2 regions of the Kitasatospora sp. MBT66 genome follow, and region 1 is predicted to be linked to the other one. Evidence: predicted binding sites of a transcription regulator. Region 1 holds the regulator's gene; the other holds the start of a gene.
The links. Region 1 encodes HspR, which represses chaperone genes until heat shock. Its sites were predicted from a motif close to TTGAGNNNNNNNNNCTCAA; they were not measured.
Positions count from the first base shown of each region.

Region 2: lon (endopeptidase La) is a predicted target of HspR. The motif match lies at 3,882-3,900, and genes of this name have one in related genera.

Region 1 is NZ_JAIY01000004.1:505,484-512,990, forward strand. Features, by position in the region: gene BI06_RS08945 ((Fe-S)-binding protein) at 1-1,521, opposite strand, end outside; gene dnaK (molecular chaperone DnaK) at 1,843-3,690, shown strand; gene grpE (nucleotide exchange factor GrpE) at 3,687-4,322, shown strand; gene dnaJ (molecular chaperone DnaJ) at 4,481-5,632, shown strand; gene BI06_RS08965 (heat shock protein transcriptional repressor HspR) at 5,640-6,152, shown strand; gene BI06_RS08970 (TrmB family transcriptional regulator) at 6,356-7,387, shown strand.
Region 2 is NZ_JAIY01000006.1:1,072,189-1,079,695, forward strand. Features, by position in the region: gene BI06_RS17160 (ROK family transcriptional regulator) at 1-736, opposite strand, end outside; gene BI06_RS17165 (GtrA family protein) at 774-1,307, opposite strand; gene lon (endopeptidase La) at 1,406-3,859, opposite strand; gene BI06_RS17175 (rhomboid-like protein) at 4,083-4,859, opposite strand; gene BI06_RS17180 (response regulator transcription factor) at 5,409-6,146, shown strand; gene BI06_RS17185 (cell wall metabolism sensor histidine kinase WalK) at 6,236-7,366, shown strand.

The DNA of each region.
Region 1 (7,507 bases):
CGCGGTGTGCAGCAGTTCGGCGAAGGCCTTGGTGGTCTTCTTCGCCCGGTCCTCCAGGGCGCCGGCGCAGCCGACCCAGTACAGGTACTCGACCTCGGCGGGGTCGATGTCCTCGCCGATCACCGGCACCTCGATGCCGGTCTCCTTCTTGAGCTCCTTGACCCAGTCGAGGCGGGCCTTGGTGGCCATGCCCCAGGGGTTGCCCTTGTTCTCCAGGTTCTTGAGCATGGTGCCGGCCTCGGTGGGGAACGAGGACTCGATCATGACCTGGTAGCGGCGCATGTCGACGATGTGGTCGATGTGCTCGATGTCGACGGGGCACTGCTCGACGCAGGCGCCGCAGGTGGTGCAGGACCACAGCACGTCCGGGTCGATGACGCCGTTCTCCTCGGCGGTGCCGATCAGCGGGCGCTCGGCCTCGGCCAGGGCGGCCGCCGGGACGTCCGCCAGCTGCTCGGCGGTGGCCCTCTCCTCGCCCTCCATGTCCTTGCCGCCGCCGGCCAGGAGGTAGGGGGCCTTGCCGAAGGCGTGCTCGCGCAGGCTCATGATCAGCAGCTTCGGCGAGAGCGGCTTGCCGGTGTTCCAGGCCGGGCACTGCGACTGGCAGCGGCCGCACTCGGTGCAGGTGGAGAAGTCGAGGATGCCCTTCCAGGAGAAGTGCTCGACCTGGGAGACGCCGAAGACGGCGTCGTCGGCCGGGTCCTCGAAGTCGATCGGCGCGCCGCCGCTGGTCATCGGGCGCAGCTCGCCGAGCGCGGTGGAGCCGTCCTCGGCGCGCTTGAAGTAGATGTTGAAGAAGGCCAGGAAGCGGTGCCAGGCGACGCCCATCGAGGGGTTGATGCCGATGGTGATCGCCCAGGCGAAGGAGGTGCAGATCTTCAGCATCGCGAAGATGTAGACCAGGTTCTCCAGGGTCCCGTGGGACAGGCCGCGGAAGGCCGCCACCAGCGGGTAGGAGATCAGGTACTTGGCCTCGTAGGAGCCGACGCCCTCCAGCGCGCCCTCCAGGCCGCGCAGGATCATGATGCACAGGCCGATGCCGAGGATCGTGTACTCGACGTAGAAGGCCTGCCAGGCGATCGAGCCGGCGAAGCGGGACTTGCGGCCGGCCCGGCCGGGCAGGCTCAGCAGGCGGATCACGATCAGGGCGGCGATGCCCAGCGTGGTGAAGGTGCCGACCAGCTCGGTGAAGAGCTCGTACGGCAGCCAGCCGCCGAGCACCGGCAGCACGACCTCGGCGTCGAACAGCTGGAAGAACGCCGTGAGCAGGGTCAGGCCCAGGGTGAAGAAGCCGACCGCGACGAACCAGTGGGCGACGCCGACGATCCCCCAGCGGTTCATCCTGGTGTGGCCGACGAACTCCACGGCCACGGTCTTCGCCCGCTGGGCGGGCTGCCCGAAACGGGTGGCGTCCGGCTGGCCGGTCCGCACCACCCGGTAGATGTAGAGCGCCGCACGAGCGGCGAGCGCGGTGCCGACCACGAACGTGACCAGCGAGATGACGATCGCTGCTAGCTGCATCGGCTCTCCGTCTCCTGCGGCTTGCTTGTTGCGGGTGTGCAGTGTCTCCGGGGCAGTGTACTCGTCGGTAACTTGCTGGGCCGACGGCCCGGACATTACCGCCGGGCACCACTTCTCCTGAAGATGCTCAAGGTATGGCGGCAGTCACGTGAACGCACGCCCGGGGGCACCCCGGCCGTGTCACGACGGCGCCACGGCCGCCTCCCCGCACCCCTCGGCTCACCAAAGTTGAGCGATGAGGACTCATAGCTGTTGACGCGTCCCGGCCTGTCATGCATCCTTGAGCCTGTAAAGCTCAACTCTTCCGTGGAGGTATTTACGATGGCACGCGCGGTCGGCATCGACCTCGGCACGACGAACTCGGTCGTCAGCGTTCTGGAGGGTGGCGAGCCCACCGTCATCACGAACGCCGAGGGCGCGCGGACCACGCCGTCCGTCGTCGCCTTCGCCAAGAACGGCGAGGTGCTCGTCGGCGAGGTGGCCAAGCGCCAGGCGGTCACCAACGTGGACCGCACCATTCGCTCGGTCAAGCGCCACATGGGCACCAGCTGGAAGATCGGGCTGGACGGCAAGGACTTCAACCCGCAGCAGATCAGCGCCTTCATCCTGCAGAAGCTGAAGCGCGACGCCGAGTCCTACCTGGGCGAGACGGTCACCGACGCCGTCATCACCGTCCCGGCGTACTTCTCCGACTCCGAGCGCCAGGCGACCAAGGAGGCCGGTGAGATCGCGGGCCTCAACGTCCTGCGCATCGTCAACGAGCCGACCGCGGCCGCCCTGGCCTACGGCCTGGACAAGGACGACCAGACCATTCTGGTCTTCGACCTCGGCGGCGGCACCTTCGACGTCTCGCTGCTGGAGATCGGCGACGGGGTCGTCGAGGTGAAGGCCACCAACGGTGACAACCACCTCGGTGGCGACGACTGGGACCAGAAGGTCGTCGACCACCTGGTCAAGGTCTTCCAGGCCGGCCACGGCGTCGACCTGTCCAAGGACAAGATGGCGCTGCAGCGTCTGCGCGAGGCCTCCGAGAAGGCCAAGATCGAGCTGTCCTCGTCCTCCGAGACCTCGATCAACCTGCCCTACATCACGGCCTCCGCCGAGGGCCCGCTGCACCTGGACGAGAAGCTCACCCGGGCCCAGTTCCAGCAGCTCACCTCGGACCTGCTGGAGCGCTGCAAGGTCCCGTTCCACAACGTCATCAAGGACGCGGGCATCGCCCTCTCCGAGATCGACCACGTCGTCCTCGTCGGCGGCTCGACCCGTATGCCGGCCGTCGCCGAGCTCGTCCGCGAGCTGACCGGCGGCAAGGACGCCAACAAGGGCGTCAACCCGGACGAGGTCGTCGCCATCGGCGCCTCGCTCCAGGCCGGTGTCCTCAAGGGCGAGGTCAAGGACGTCCTGCTGCTCGACGTCACCCCGCTGTCCCTCGGCATCGAGACCAAGGGCGGCATCATGACCAAGCTGATCGAGCGCAACACCACGATCCCGACCAAGCGCTCCGAGATCTTCACCACGGCCGAGGACAACCAGCCGTCCGTGCAGATCCAGGTCTACCAGGGCGAGCGCGAGATCGCGGCGTACAACAAGAAGCTCGGCATGTTCGAGCTGACCGGCCTGCCGCCGGCCCCCCGCGGCCTGCCCCAGATCGAGGTCACCTTCGACATCGACGCCAACGGCATCATGCACGTCGGCGCGAAGGACCTCGGCACCGGCAAGGAGCAGAAGATGACCGTCACCGGCGGCTCCGCGCTGCCGAAGGACGACATCGAGCGCATGATGCGCGAGGCCGAGCAGTACGCGGAGGAGGACCACAAGCGCCGCGAGGCCGTGGAGACCCGCAACCAGGCCGAGCAGCTCGTGTACTCCACCGAGAAGTTCATCGCCGACAACTCCGACAAGCTCCCGGCCGACGTCAAGACCGAGGTCGAGACCGCCATCGGCGAGCTCAAGGAGGCCCTGAAGGGCGAGGACATCGCGGCGATCCGCGAGGCCTCGGAGAAGGTCTCCACCACCGCCCAGAAGCTCGGCCAGGCGCTCTACGCCAACGCCGACGCCGCCGGTGCGGCGGGCGCGGCCGGCGACGCCGGTGAGGCCGGTGCCAAGGACGACGACGTCGTCGACGCCGAGATCGTGGACGACGAGAAGCCCAAGGGCGGTGCGGCATGACGGAGAAGCCGCAGGGTGCCGAGCCCGGCGACGACTCCGCCGCCGAGGAGGCCGTGATCAAGGCCGCCGAGGAGGCCGCCTCCGCCGGTGCCGAGGGCACCGACGCGGGCACCCCCTCGGGGGACGCTGCGGCCAAGCAGCTCGCCGAGCGCACCGCCGATCTCCAGCGCCTCCAGGCCGAGTACCAGAACTACCGCAAGCGGGTCGAGCGCGACCGGCTGACGGTCCGCGAGATCGCCGTCTCCAACATCCTGGAGTCGCTGATCCCGGTCCTGGACGACATCGGCCGGGCCCGCGACCACGGCGAGGTGACGGGCGGTTTCAAGTCCGTCGCCGAGTCCCTGGAGACGGTCGTCGCCAAGCTGGGCCTGCAGCAGTTCGGCAAGGAGGGCGAGCCCTTCGACCCGACCATGCACGAGGCGCTGATGCACAGCTACTCCTCGGAGGTCACCGAGGACACCTGCGTCCAGATCCTCCAGCCCGGTTACCGGATCGGCGAGCGGATCATCCGCCCGGCGATGGTCGCGGTCGCGGAGCCCCAGCCGGGCACCCAGACCACGCCCGGCCCGGACGCCGACACCGCCAAGGGCGGGGAGAAGAAGGACCAGGCCGACGGTGGCTCGGACAGCTGACCACCGGTGACAGCTGACAACCCTTGCGCTGCGGAGTCGTACGCCGGCCAGTACGGCGGACGGCTCCGCAGCGCGCTGTCGAGGTCCCCCGGCACGACCCGCCGGGTTCCGACCGTTGACAGCACTGTGACGATGGACCTCGGGAGGTGGCGCCGGCCATGAGCGGCAAGGACTACGTGGAGAAGGACTACTACAAGGTCCTCGGCGTGCCGAAGGACGCCAGCGCCACAGAGATCAAGAAGACCTACCGCAAGCTGGCGCGCGAGTTCCACCCCGACGCCAACAAGGGCGACACCAAGGCCGAGGAGCGGTTCAAGGACATCTCCGAGGCCTACGACGTCCTCTCCGACGAGAAGCGCCGCAAGGAGTACGACGAGGCCCGCAGCCTCTTCGCCAACGGCGGCTTCCGGGGCGGCCCCGGTGGCACCGGCAGCTACAGCTTCGACTTCGGCGACCTGTTCAGCGGCAGCCAGGGCGGCGGCGGCAACGGCGGGATCGGCGACGTCTTCGGCGGCCTCTTCAACCGGGGCGGCCGGCAGGCCCAGCCGCGGCGCGGCTCCGACGTCGAGACCGAGGTGACGCTCTCCTTCGAGGAGGCCGTCGACGGTGCGACCGTCCCGCTGCGGATGACCAGCCAGGCCCCCTGCCGCCTCTGCAACGGCACCGGCGCCAAGTCCGGCACCACCCCGCGGGTCTGCCCGACCTGCGTGGGCTCCGGCACCGTGAGCCGGGGCCAGGGCGCCTTCGCGCTCTCCGAGCCCTGCCGGGACTGCCGCGGCCGCGGCATGATCGTCGACGACCCGTGCACCGACTGCCACGGCAGCGGCCGGGCCAGCTCCGCCCGCACCATGCAGGTCCGGATCCCGGCCGGCGTCCAGGACGCCCAGCGGATCCGGCTCAAGGGCAAGGGCGCCCAGGGCGAGCGCGGCGGCCAGCCCGGTGACCTCTACGTCACCGTGCACGTCGACCCGCACCCCGTCTTCGGGCGCAAGGCCGACAACCTGACCGTGACCGTCCCGGTCACCTTCCCCGAGGCCGCGCTCGGCGGCACCATCGAGGTGCCGACGCTGAACGGCCCGTCGGTGAAGCTCAAGCTGCCCCCGGGCAGTGCCAACGGCCTGACCCTGCGGGCCCGCGGCAAGGGCGCCACCCGCAAGGACGGCACCCGCGGCGACCTGCTGGTCACCGTGGAGGTCGTGGTGCCCCAGACCGTCACCGGCGACGCGCTGACCGCACTGGAGCAGTACCGCGAGGCGACCGCCTCCGACGACCCACGAGCCGCCCTGTTCAGAGCGGCGAAGGGAGCGTGACGACCAGATGATCCCCGACGAACCCATCGGACCCGGCCTCGGTGACGGCCTTCCCGGTGGCGGCGCCCGGCGCACCACGCGCCGGAGCGCCCCGCAGCCCCACTACGTGCTCACCGAGGAGACCCCGGTCTACGTGATCTCGGTGGCCGCCGAGCTCTCCGGTCTGCACCCGCAGACCCTCCGCCAGTACGACCGGCTCGGCCTGGTCTGCCCCGACCGCACCGCCGGCCGGGGCCGCCGCTACTCCGCGCGCGACATCCAGCAGTTGCGCGAGGTCCAGCGGCTCTCCCAGGACGAGGGCATCAACCTGGCCGGCATCAAGCGGATCATCGAGCTGGAGAACCAGGTCAGCGCCCTCCAGTCCCGGATCGCGGAACTGGCCGACTCCCTGGAGAGCGCGGCCGCCGCACTCCAGCAGCGCGAGGCCACCATCCACGCCTCCTACCGCCGCGACCTCGTCCCGTACCAGCCCCCCACGCCGCACTCCAGCGCCCTGGTCGTCTGGCGCCCCAAGCGCTGACCTCCCGCGCCGCCCCGCCGACGCCGCCGGTTTCCCCCTGGCCGGGGGGTCCCGGCGGCGCGGCGTTTGGTGAGAGAGTGCTCGGTGCAGGCAACAGCAGATCGAGAAACACCGATGCCGGCCCTCGAAGGCTCTGTCCAAGATCCCCGTCGAAGCCGGCGCCCCGGCTTCGCACAGCCCTATCCGACACCAGGGAGCCGCAGATGAGCGAGACGGCCGATCCCGGACTCACCTCAGGCGGTCTCGGCGTCCTTTCGGATAATGCACGCAAGCTGTATCTCGACATCCTGCACACCCACGGTCGCCTGTTGCCCGAAAACCGGGAGGCCACCGATGCCAAGTACCTTCAGGAGCTTCTCGACATCGGCCTGCTGGTGCCGGACACGGACGATCCGAACGTCCTCGTGGCCGTGGACCCCCAGCAGCTTTCGTCCGGACTCATCGCCTCCTGGCAGCGCAAGGCCCTCGACCTGCTGTCCCGGGCCGAGGCACTGCCGATCGACCTGAAGGACCTGACCGAGGCTTTCCACACGCCGAAGCAGACCGGCGGCAGCATCGAGTACGTGCGCGGAAAAGTGCTGATCAACCAACGGCTGGGCCAGTTGACCAACAGCTGTACCGAGGAGTTCCTGGCCGCGCAGCCGGGCGGTCCCCGCCCTCCGGAGGCCCTTGCCAGCAGCCGGGACCGGGATCTGGCCCTGCTCCAGAGAGGCGCCTCGTTCCGGACGATCTACCACCCGAGTACCCGCTACCACGCGGCCACCAGGGACTACGTCCTGGCGATCACGGACGGGGGCGGGGAGGTCCGCACCCTGGACGAGCCCTATACGCGACTCATCGTCGTCGATCGGCGTACCGCCATCATTCCTGTCGCCGACGACCTGAATGTGGCCGCGTTCATTCACGACAGGGCGATCATCAGCTATCTGGTCTCCGACATCTTCGAGCGCAACTGGAACCGCGCACTCGAATTCGACGGCGCCCGAGCGGTGCCCCAGGAAGTCATCTCACGCCTGCGACAGACGATCATCGATCTGCTGCTGAAGGGCACCAGTCATCGCGTCATAGCCAGGAGCCTCGGCATCAGTGAACGGACCCTCGCACGTCACATAGCGGACATGCGGGAGGACTACAAGGTCGATTCACTGTTCCAGCTCGGATACGTGCTGGCCCGAACGCCTCAGCACGGTCACCCCGAGAGCCGGCCGGACGGGCTGGACCAGGTCACCGACTGACCCGGCGAGCCCTCCGACGAACCGGCTCAGGTCCAGTTGCTGTCGCTGTCCGTCAGTGCCACCGTCCGCAGCTCCGAGGACGCGGGGCTGTGCGACGCGGGCTGGTGGCCGGAAGCTGCC
Region 2 (7,507 bases), on a different contig from region 1:
CGCGCAGCAGCCGGCCCTCCACCACGATCGCCGAACCGATCCCGGCCTCGGCGGAGACGTGCAGGAAGTGCTCCGGCCCGCCGCCGAGCCAGAGCTCGGCGAGCCCGCCGAGGTTGGCCTCGTTGTCGGCCCGCATCGGCAGCTCGGCCAGCTCCCCCGCGCCGGCGGCGCGCAGCGCGAGCCGCAGCTCGGCGGCGAGCGGCACCTCCTCCCAGCCCAGGTTGGCGGCCCGCTGGAGCAGTGCGCCGTCGATCCCGACCAGTCCGGGCACGGCCAGGGCCAGCCCGGCCGGGCGCAGTCCGGCCTCGGCGGCGGCCCGGCGGACGAGTTCGGCGAGGTCGGCCATCACGGCGGCCGGGCGCCGGCCCCGGTTGCGGATCTCCTGGCGGCGCCAGGCGCGGACCTCGCCGCGCAGGTCGACCACGCAGGCGCCCAGGTGCTCCACCCCGATCTCGGCGCCGAGGCCGCCCGGGCCGTCCGGGTTGAGACCGAGCGCGGTGCCGGGGCGGCCGACCTTGCCGCTGGGCGCGGCCGGGCCCTCCTCGACCACCAGTCCGGCCCCGATCAGCTCCTCGGCGAGCGAGGAGACCGCGGCCCTGGTCAGCCCGGTCCCGGCGGCCACCTCGGCGCGCGAGCGCGGGGCGCGCGCGATCACACCGAGCACCAGCGCCAGATTGGCCCGGCGCATCCCCTGCTGGCTCGCGGGCCCGGTCGGGGCGCCGTCCGTCTCACGCATCACCCTCACCCGCTCCCGCTCCCGCTCCCGCCGCGGCTCACTGCCCTTCCGAGCCTAGGACCCCGACGCCCGCGGGGCTTCCCGCCGCGGCCTCCTCCACCCGGGTGAAGACCCAGCGCTGCATGGCCCAGAAGCGGAACAGCATCGCCACGAAGGTGCCCAGCACCATCCCGCTCAGGAAGTCGGCCAGCTCCTGGGTGAACGGGCTGACCCAGGGCTCGCGCAGGTTCAGCAGGTAGCGCGAGGCGATCAGCGGCAGGTCGTTGACCGCCACGGCGACGGCGCTCACCAGGACGAACAGCAGCGGTTCGCGCCGGCGCCAGGAGGAGCGGAAGGACCACCGCCGGTTGAGCAGATAGGAGAGGACGGTGCCGACCACGGTCGCCACGGTGAGCGCCAGCACCGGCTTGCTCGGCATGACGGTGAACCGCAGCGCGTAGTTGATCAGCACGGTCAGGGCGAAGCAGCCGCTGCCGACCAGCAGGAACTTCACCAGCCGCCGGTGCCGGACCAGGGCCGGACGCACCCGGCCCGGTACCCGGGCCAGGACGCGCTGGGTGAGGGACGGCATCCTCGCAGTCTGGCACGGCGGACGGAGCCCGTCCCGTCCGGCGGACCGGGGCGGGACGGGCTCCGTGCGGGGCCGCCGGACCGGGGCCCGGCCGGGGATCAGGCGACGGCGGCCAGCACCTCGGCCGGCTCCAGGGCCAGCCGCAGCACCTCCCGGACGTCGGCGACCGGGTGCACGGTGAGCCGCTCCAGCACCTCGGCCGGGACGTCGTCCAGGTCGGCCTCGTTGCGCCGGGGGATGATCACCGTGGTGACCCCGGCCCGGTCGGCGGCGAGCAGCTTCTGCTTCACCCCGCCGATCGGCAGCACCCGCCCGGTCAGCGACACCTCACCGGTCATCGCCACATCGGCGCGCACCTTGCGCCCGGAGAGCAGCGAGGCCAGCGCGGTGGTCATGGTGATGCCGGCACTCGGACCGTCCTTGGGGACGGCGCCCGCCGGGATGTGCAGGTGCACTCCCCGGTCCCGCAGCGAGGTGACCGGCAGCTCCAGCTCGGCCCCGCGCGAGCGCAGGTAGGAGAGCGCGATGTGCGCGGACTCCTTCATGACGTCGCCCAGCTGGCCGGTCAGGGTCAGCCCGGTGCCGCCGGTCTCGGCGTCGGCGAGCGAGGCCTCGATGAAGAGGACGTCGCCGCCGGCCCCGGTGACCGCCAGGCCGGTCGCCACCCCGGGCACCGCGGTGCGGCGCTCGGCGGGCTCCTGGGCCGCCTCCGGCACGTGGTGCGGCCGGCCGATCAGGCCGCGCAGCTGCTCCGCGCCGATCGCGGCGGGCAGCTCGCGCTCCCCCAGCTCGGTCTGTGCGGCAACCTTGCGCAGCACCCGGGCGATCGCCCGTTCGAGGTTCCGGACGCCGGCCTCGCGGGTGTACTCGCCCGCGAGCCTGCGCAGCGCCGGCTCGTCGACCGCGACCTCCTCGTCCTTGAGCCCGGCCCGCTCCAGCTGGCGCGGGAGCAGGTGGTCGCGGGCGATGACGACCTTCTCGTCCTCGGTGTAGCCGTCCAGGCGGACCAGCTCCATCCGGTCGAGCAGCGGCTCGGGGATGGACTCCAGCACGTTGGCGGTGGCGAGGAAGACCACGTCGGAGAGGTCGAGCTCGACCTCCAGGTAGTGGTCCCGGAAGGTGTGGTTCTGCGCCGGGTCGAGCACCTCCAGCAGGGCGGCGGCCGGGTCGCCCCGGTAGTCGGAGCCGACCTTGTCGATCTCGTCGAGCAGGACGACCGGGTTCATCGAGCCGGCCTCCTTGAGCGCCCGGACCAGCCGGCCGGGCAGCGCGCCGACGTAGGTGCGCCGGTGGCCGCGGATCTCGGCCTCGTCCCGGACGCCGCCGAGCGAGACCCGGACGAAGGTGCGGCCCATGGCGCGGGCCACCGACTCGCCGAGCGAGGTCTTGCCGACACCGGGCGGGCCGACCAGCGCGAGCACCGCGCCGCCCGCCCGCCGTCCGCCGCCCTTCGGGGCGACGGCCTCGTCCGAGGCGTCCGGCTGCCCCGGGAGCGCCTGCCCCGCGGCCGCCTGCTCGGCCCGGCGCTTGCGGACGGCCAGGTACTCGACGATGCGGTCCTTGACGTCGGCCAGGCCGGCGTGGTCGGCGTCCAGTACCGCGCGGGCGCCGGCGATGTCGTAGCTGTCCTCGGTGCGCTCGTTCCAGGGCAGCTCCAGCACGGTGTCCAGCCAGGTGCGGATCCAGGAGCCCTCGGGCGACTGGTCGCTGGCCCGCTCCAGCTTGTCGACCTCCTTGAGGGCGGCCTCGCGGACCTTCTCCGGGAGGTCGGCGGCCTCGACCCGGGTGCGGTAGTCGTCCTCCTCGTCGGCCGGGTCGCCGTTCAGCTCGGCCAGCTCCTTGCGGACGGCCTCCAGCTGGCGGCGGAGCAGGAACTCCTTCTGCTGCTTGGCGACGCCCTCCTCGACGTCCTTGCGGATGGTGTCGTTGACCTCCTCCTCGGCGAGGTGGTCCCGGAGCAGGCCGAGCGCGTACTCCAGTCGCGCGACCTGGTCGGCCTCCAGCAGCACCTTGAGCTTCTGCTCGGCGGTGGCGAAGGGCGCGTAGCCGATGTTGTCGGCGAGCTCGCCGACGCCCTCGATCGCGGCCACCCGGTCGACGATCTGCCAGGCGCCGCGCCGCCGCAGCCACTGGGTGGAGAGCGACTTGTACTCCTTGACCAGCTCGGCGGCCCGACCGGCCACCGGGGTGCCGACCGAGGACTCGCGGAACGGCGTGGTCTCCACCCAGAGCGCGGCGCCGGGTCCGGTGGTGCCGACGCCGATCCGCACCCGGCGCACCGCGCGGACCAGCGCGGCCGGGTCGCCGTCCGCCAGCCGGCCGACCTGCTCGACGGTGGCGAGGGTGCCGGCCGCCGCGTAGGAGCCGTCCACCCTCGGGACCAGCAGCACCTGGGGCTTCCCGGCACCGCCGGTGGCCGCGGCGCGCGCGGCCTCGACGGCGGCGCGGACCTCGGCGTCCTTCAGGTCCAGCGGGACGACCATGCCCGGCAGGACGACCTCGTCGTCGAGCGGCAGCACGGGCAGGGTGAGCGGTGTGGACGTCGATGCCATGATCTCTCCCCGGTCAGTGAACTTGAGTCGACCTGACTAAGGCTTGGCGGCCGCCGGATGTTCCCCGTCGCGCGTTCGCCGTCAGCGAACGCAACGGGCTCATCGAGGGCCGTCGCGGGGCCGTCAAAAAGGCCCGGTACGCGAACCGGGAAGCGGTCCCACCGGACGGACCCCGGCACGCACCCCCGTCCCGCGGGCCCGGGAGCACCCCCGACGCACGGACTCAGGAGCGGCCCGACACCACGGCCCCGCGGGCCGCGGACGCGGGCCGGGACAGTTCGGCGGGCACCCCGAGCCGGGCGCGGCGCGGCCGGTGGCCGTCCCAGCGCCGCAGCCAGCGCCACAGCGCCACCCCCGCCAGCAGCGCCACCGGATGGCCGATCCCGGTGACGAGGTCCCGGTCGGCGGCGATCTGCTCGGCGATCAGCGCCACCGCCAGCGCGAGCACGGCCGCGCGCCCGGCCGGCCGGAGCAGCCCGGCCAGCGCGCCGAGGCTGGCGAGCACGCCGTAGCTGACGCCGATGTCGAGGTAGTCCATGGCGGCCGGCTCCAGCCGGCCGGTCTCCACCGCGACCACGACCACCCCCTGGGAGAGCAGGGTGGCGGCGACGTGCCCGGCCGCGAAGACCACGGCCGCCCGACCGGGGCCGACCCGGCGCTCCAGCGGCGCGACGGTGAAGGCGAAGGCCCAGAGGTAGGGCATCCAGACCGGCCCGGCCACCCAGAAGCCGCTGAACAGCAGCGCGCGCAGCGGGTGCTGCAACAGGTTGTGCCCGTCCGAGCTGGAGGCCTCCTGGAGCCGGAGCACGAGCTCCGGGGCGGCCAGCCCGGCGAAGGTGGTGGTGGCGCCGACCACGGCGAGGTAGCCGAGGGCGAAGGGATTGCGGCGCAGGGTGGGCACCCGGGCCAGGATCCAGTCGACCGCGCCGGTCCGCAGGCCGGCCCGGAGCATCCCGTACGGCGGCCCGCCGTGCCCGGCGGGCGCCTGTCGCTCCGTCATGCCGCCTCCGCTCCAACGCCCGCAGCCGTCACCCGCGCGTGTCCAACGTACCGGCGCGTACCGGAAATCCCACCCCCACGAATTTGTCGTGGTCACGGTACGTCCGACAGCTGGGAGTCCGCTGGGAGAACGCCGTGAGGATCCGGGGTCCGCACCGGCCCGCATTGGTCCAGACCTTCTACCCCTTTCGGGGCCGCTTTCCGCCCTGACCGGCGGCTTGGTGTCAACTCATGTGCATACGTACCGTTACAGAGTGAAAAAACGCCGGGTAAGGTATCGGCCCGTGCCCACTTCCCGGTGGGCCCGAAAGCCGGTCCGACCGACCGGTCCGCGGGCCGGAAATGTCCGGTCCACCTGCCGGGAATCACCTGCGGTCCGTACGCTGCGAGGTGTACGGGAGACGGAGAGCGGCCCACGCCCTCGCCGTCACCCCCGCACGCGACGGGACGGCGGACCCGGCACAGTCCACGACGGAACAAGACTACGAAGCGGAGCCTTCGCCATCCCCACAGGTGGCCGGCCCGCAGCCCTGGGGGCGGTGGCGTGACCGTGACAGAAATTCAGCAGGACAACCAGAACACCGGCGGCACGGTGAGCAGCCAGCGCAGAGTGCTGGTGGTGGAGGACGAACCCACGATCGCCGAGTCGATCGCGGCCCGGTTGGGCGCGGAGGGCTTCAAGGTGGCGGTGGCCCACGACGGCCCCGGCGCCGTCGACGGCTTCCACACCTGGCAGCCGGACCTCGTCGTCCTCGACATCATGCTGCCCGGCTTCGACGGACTGGAGGTGTGCCGCCGGATCCAGGCCCAGCGCCCGGTGCCGGTCCTGATGCTCACCGCGCGGGACGACGAGACGGACCTGCTGGTCGGCCTCGGCGTCGGTGCCGACGACTACATGACCAAGCCCTTCTCCATGCGCGAACTGGCCGCCCGGGTCAATGTGCTGCTGCGCCGCGTCGAGCGTGCCCAGCAGGCCGCCCGGACGCCCGCGCTGGGCAGCCTGCGCTTCGGCGAGCTGGAGATCGACCATGTGCAGCGCCGGGTCCGGCTGGCCTCGGGCGACGTCCACCTGACGCCGACCGAGTTCGACCTGCTCGCCTGCCTGGCCGCCCAGCCGCGCGCCGTGCTCACCCGTGAACAACTGCTGGCCGAGGTCTGGGACTGGACGGACGCGTCCGGCACCCGCACCGTCGACAGCCACGTCAAGGCACTGCGCCGCAAGATCGGCGCCAGCTGGATCCGCACCGTGCACGGTGTCGGGTACGCGCTGGAGGCCCCGCTCTCGTAGCGGCACCACCCTCGGACAACGGGCCGCCGGGGGGCCCGCTGTCCCGAACCGCCGTGCGGCGGACCCACGCGGGGGACCACAGGGGACCAATGACCTTTCCACAGCAACGCAACGGGGACATCGACGGCAGTCGGCCGCCCACCCTGGCCGCCCGCGCCGCGAAACGGGTCTGGGCCGACATCCGGCCGCTCGACCCGGTCCGCTCCATCAAGGGCAAACTCGCCCTCCTGGTGATCGTCTCGGTCTTCCTGGCCACCGGCATGGTGGTCGTGGCGATCCGGTCCGAGACCCAGATCCGGATCATCATGATCTTCTCGATGATCGCCTCGCTGCTCTTCATGCAGTTCCTCGCGCACGGGCTGACCGCCCCGCTGCGCGACATGACCGCCGCCGCCCGCGCGATGGCCTCCGGCGACTACAGCCGCCGGGTCGAGGTGAACTCGCGCGACGAGATCGGCGAGCTCGCCGCGACCTTCAACCAGATGGCGTCCGACCTGGAGGCCGCCGACCGGCACCGGCGCGAGCTGGTCGCCAATGTCTCGCACGAGCTGCGCACGCCGATCGCCGCGCTGCGGGCCGTGCTGGAGAACGTGGTCGACGGCGTCGTCCAGCCCAACCCGGCGACCCTGGGTGCCGCGCTGGAGCAGACCGAGCGGCTCGGCCGGCTGGTCACCCACCTGCTCGACCTCTCCAAGATCGACGACGGTGTGGTCGACCTGGACGCGCGCCCGTTCGAGGTGCGCGAGTTCCTGGACGGCGTGCTGCGCGGGGTCACCGTGGACGGCGCCACGGCCGGCGGGGCGTTCTCCCGGCGCGGCGACGTCCGGCTCGCCCTGGAGGTGAGCCCGGCCGGGCTGACCGGCGTCGCCGACACCGAACGGCTCCACCAGGTGGTGGCCAACCTGGTCGACAACGCCTGCAAGCACTCCCCGCCCGGCGGCACCGTGACGGTGCGGGCCAGGCCCGACGAGGGGCCCGGGGCCCTGCTGCTGGAGGTCGAGGACGAGGGTCCCGGCATCCCGGCGGCGGACCGGGCCAGGGTCTTCGAGCGGTTCGGCCGCAGCGGCACCGCGACCGCCTCCGGTCCCGGCTCCGACGGCGGGACCGGCCTGGGCCTGGCCATCGCCCGCTGGGCGGTGGACCTGCACGGCGGGCGGATCGAGGTGGCCGAGGCGGCGCGCGGCTGCCGGATCGAGGTCCGGCTGCCCGGCCCGCGCTGACCGCCGTCCGCGTCGTGGCGCCGGGCCCGGACCCACGACGCGGACGGACCGGCGGCACCGGGACGACTGCTGCGTGCACCGGGACGGATGTCACAGATCCGACACAGTGCACAAAGAGGATCGACGCCCACCTTTGTCCGT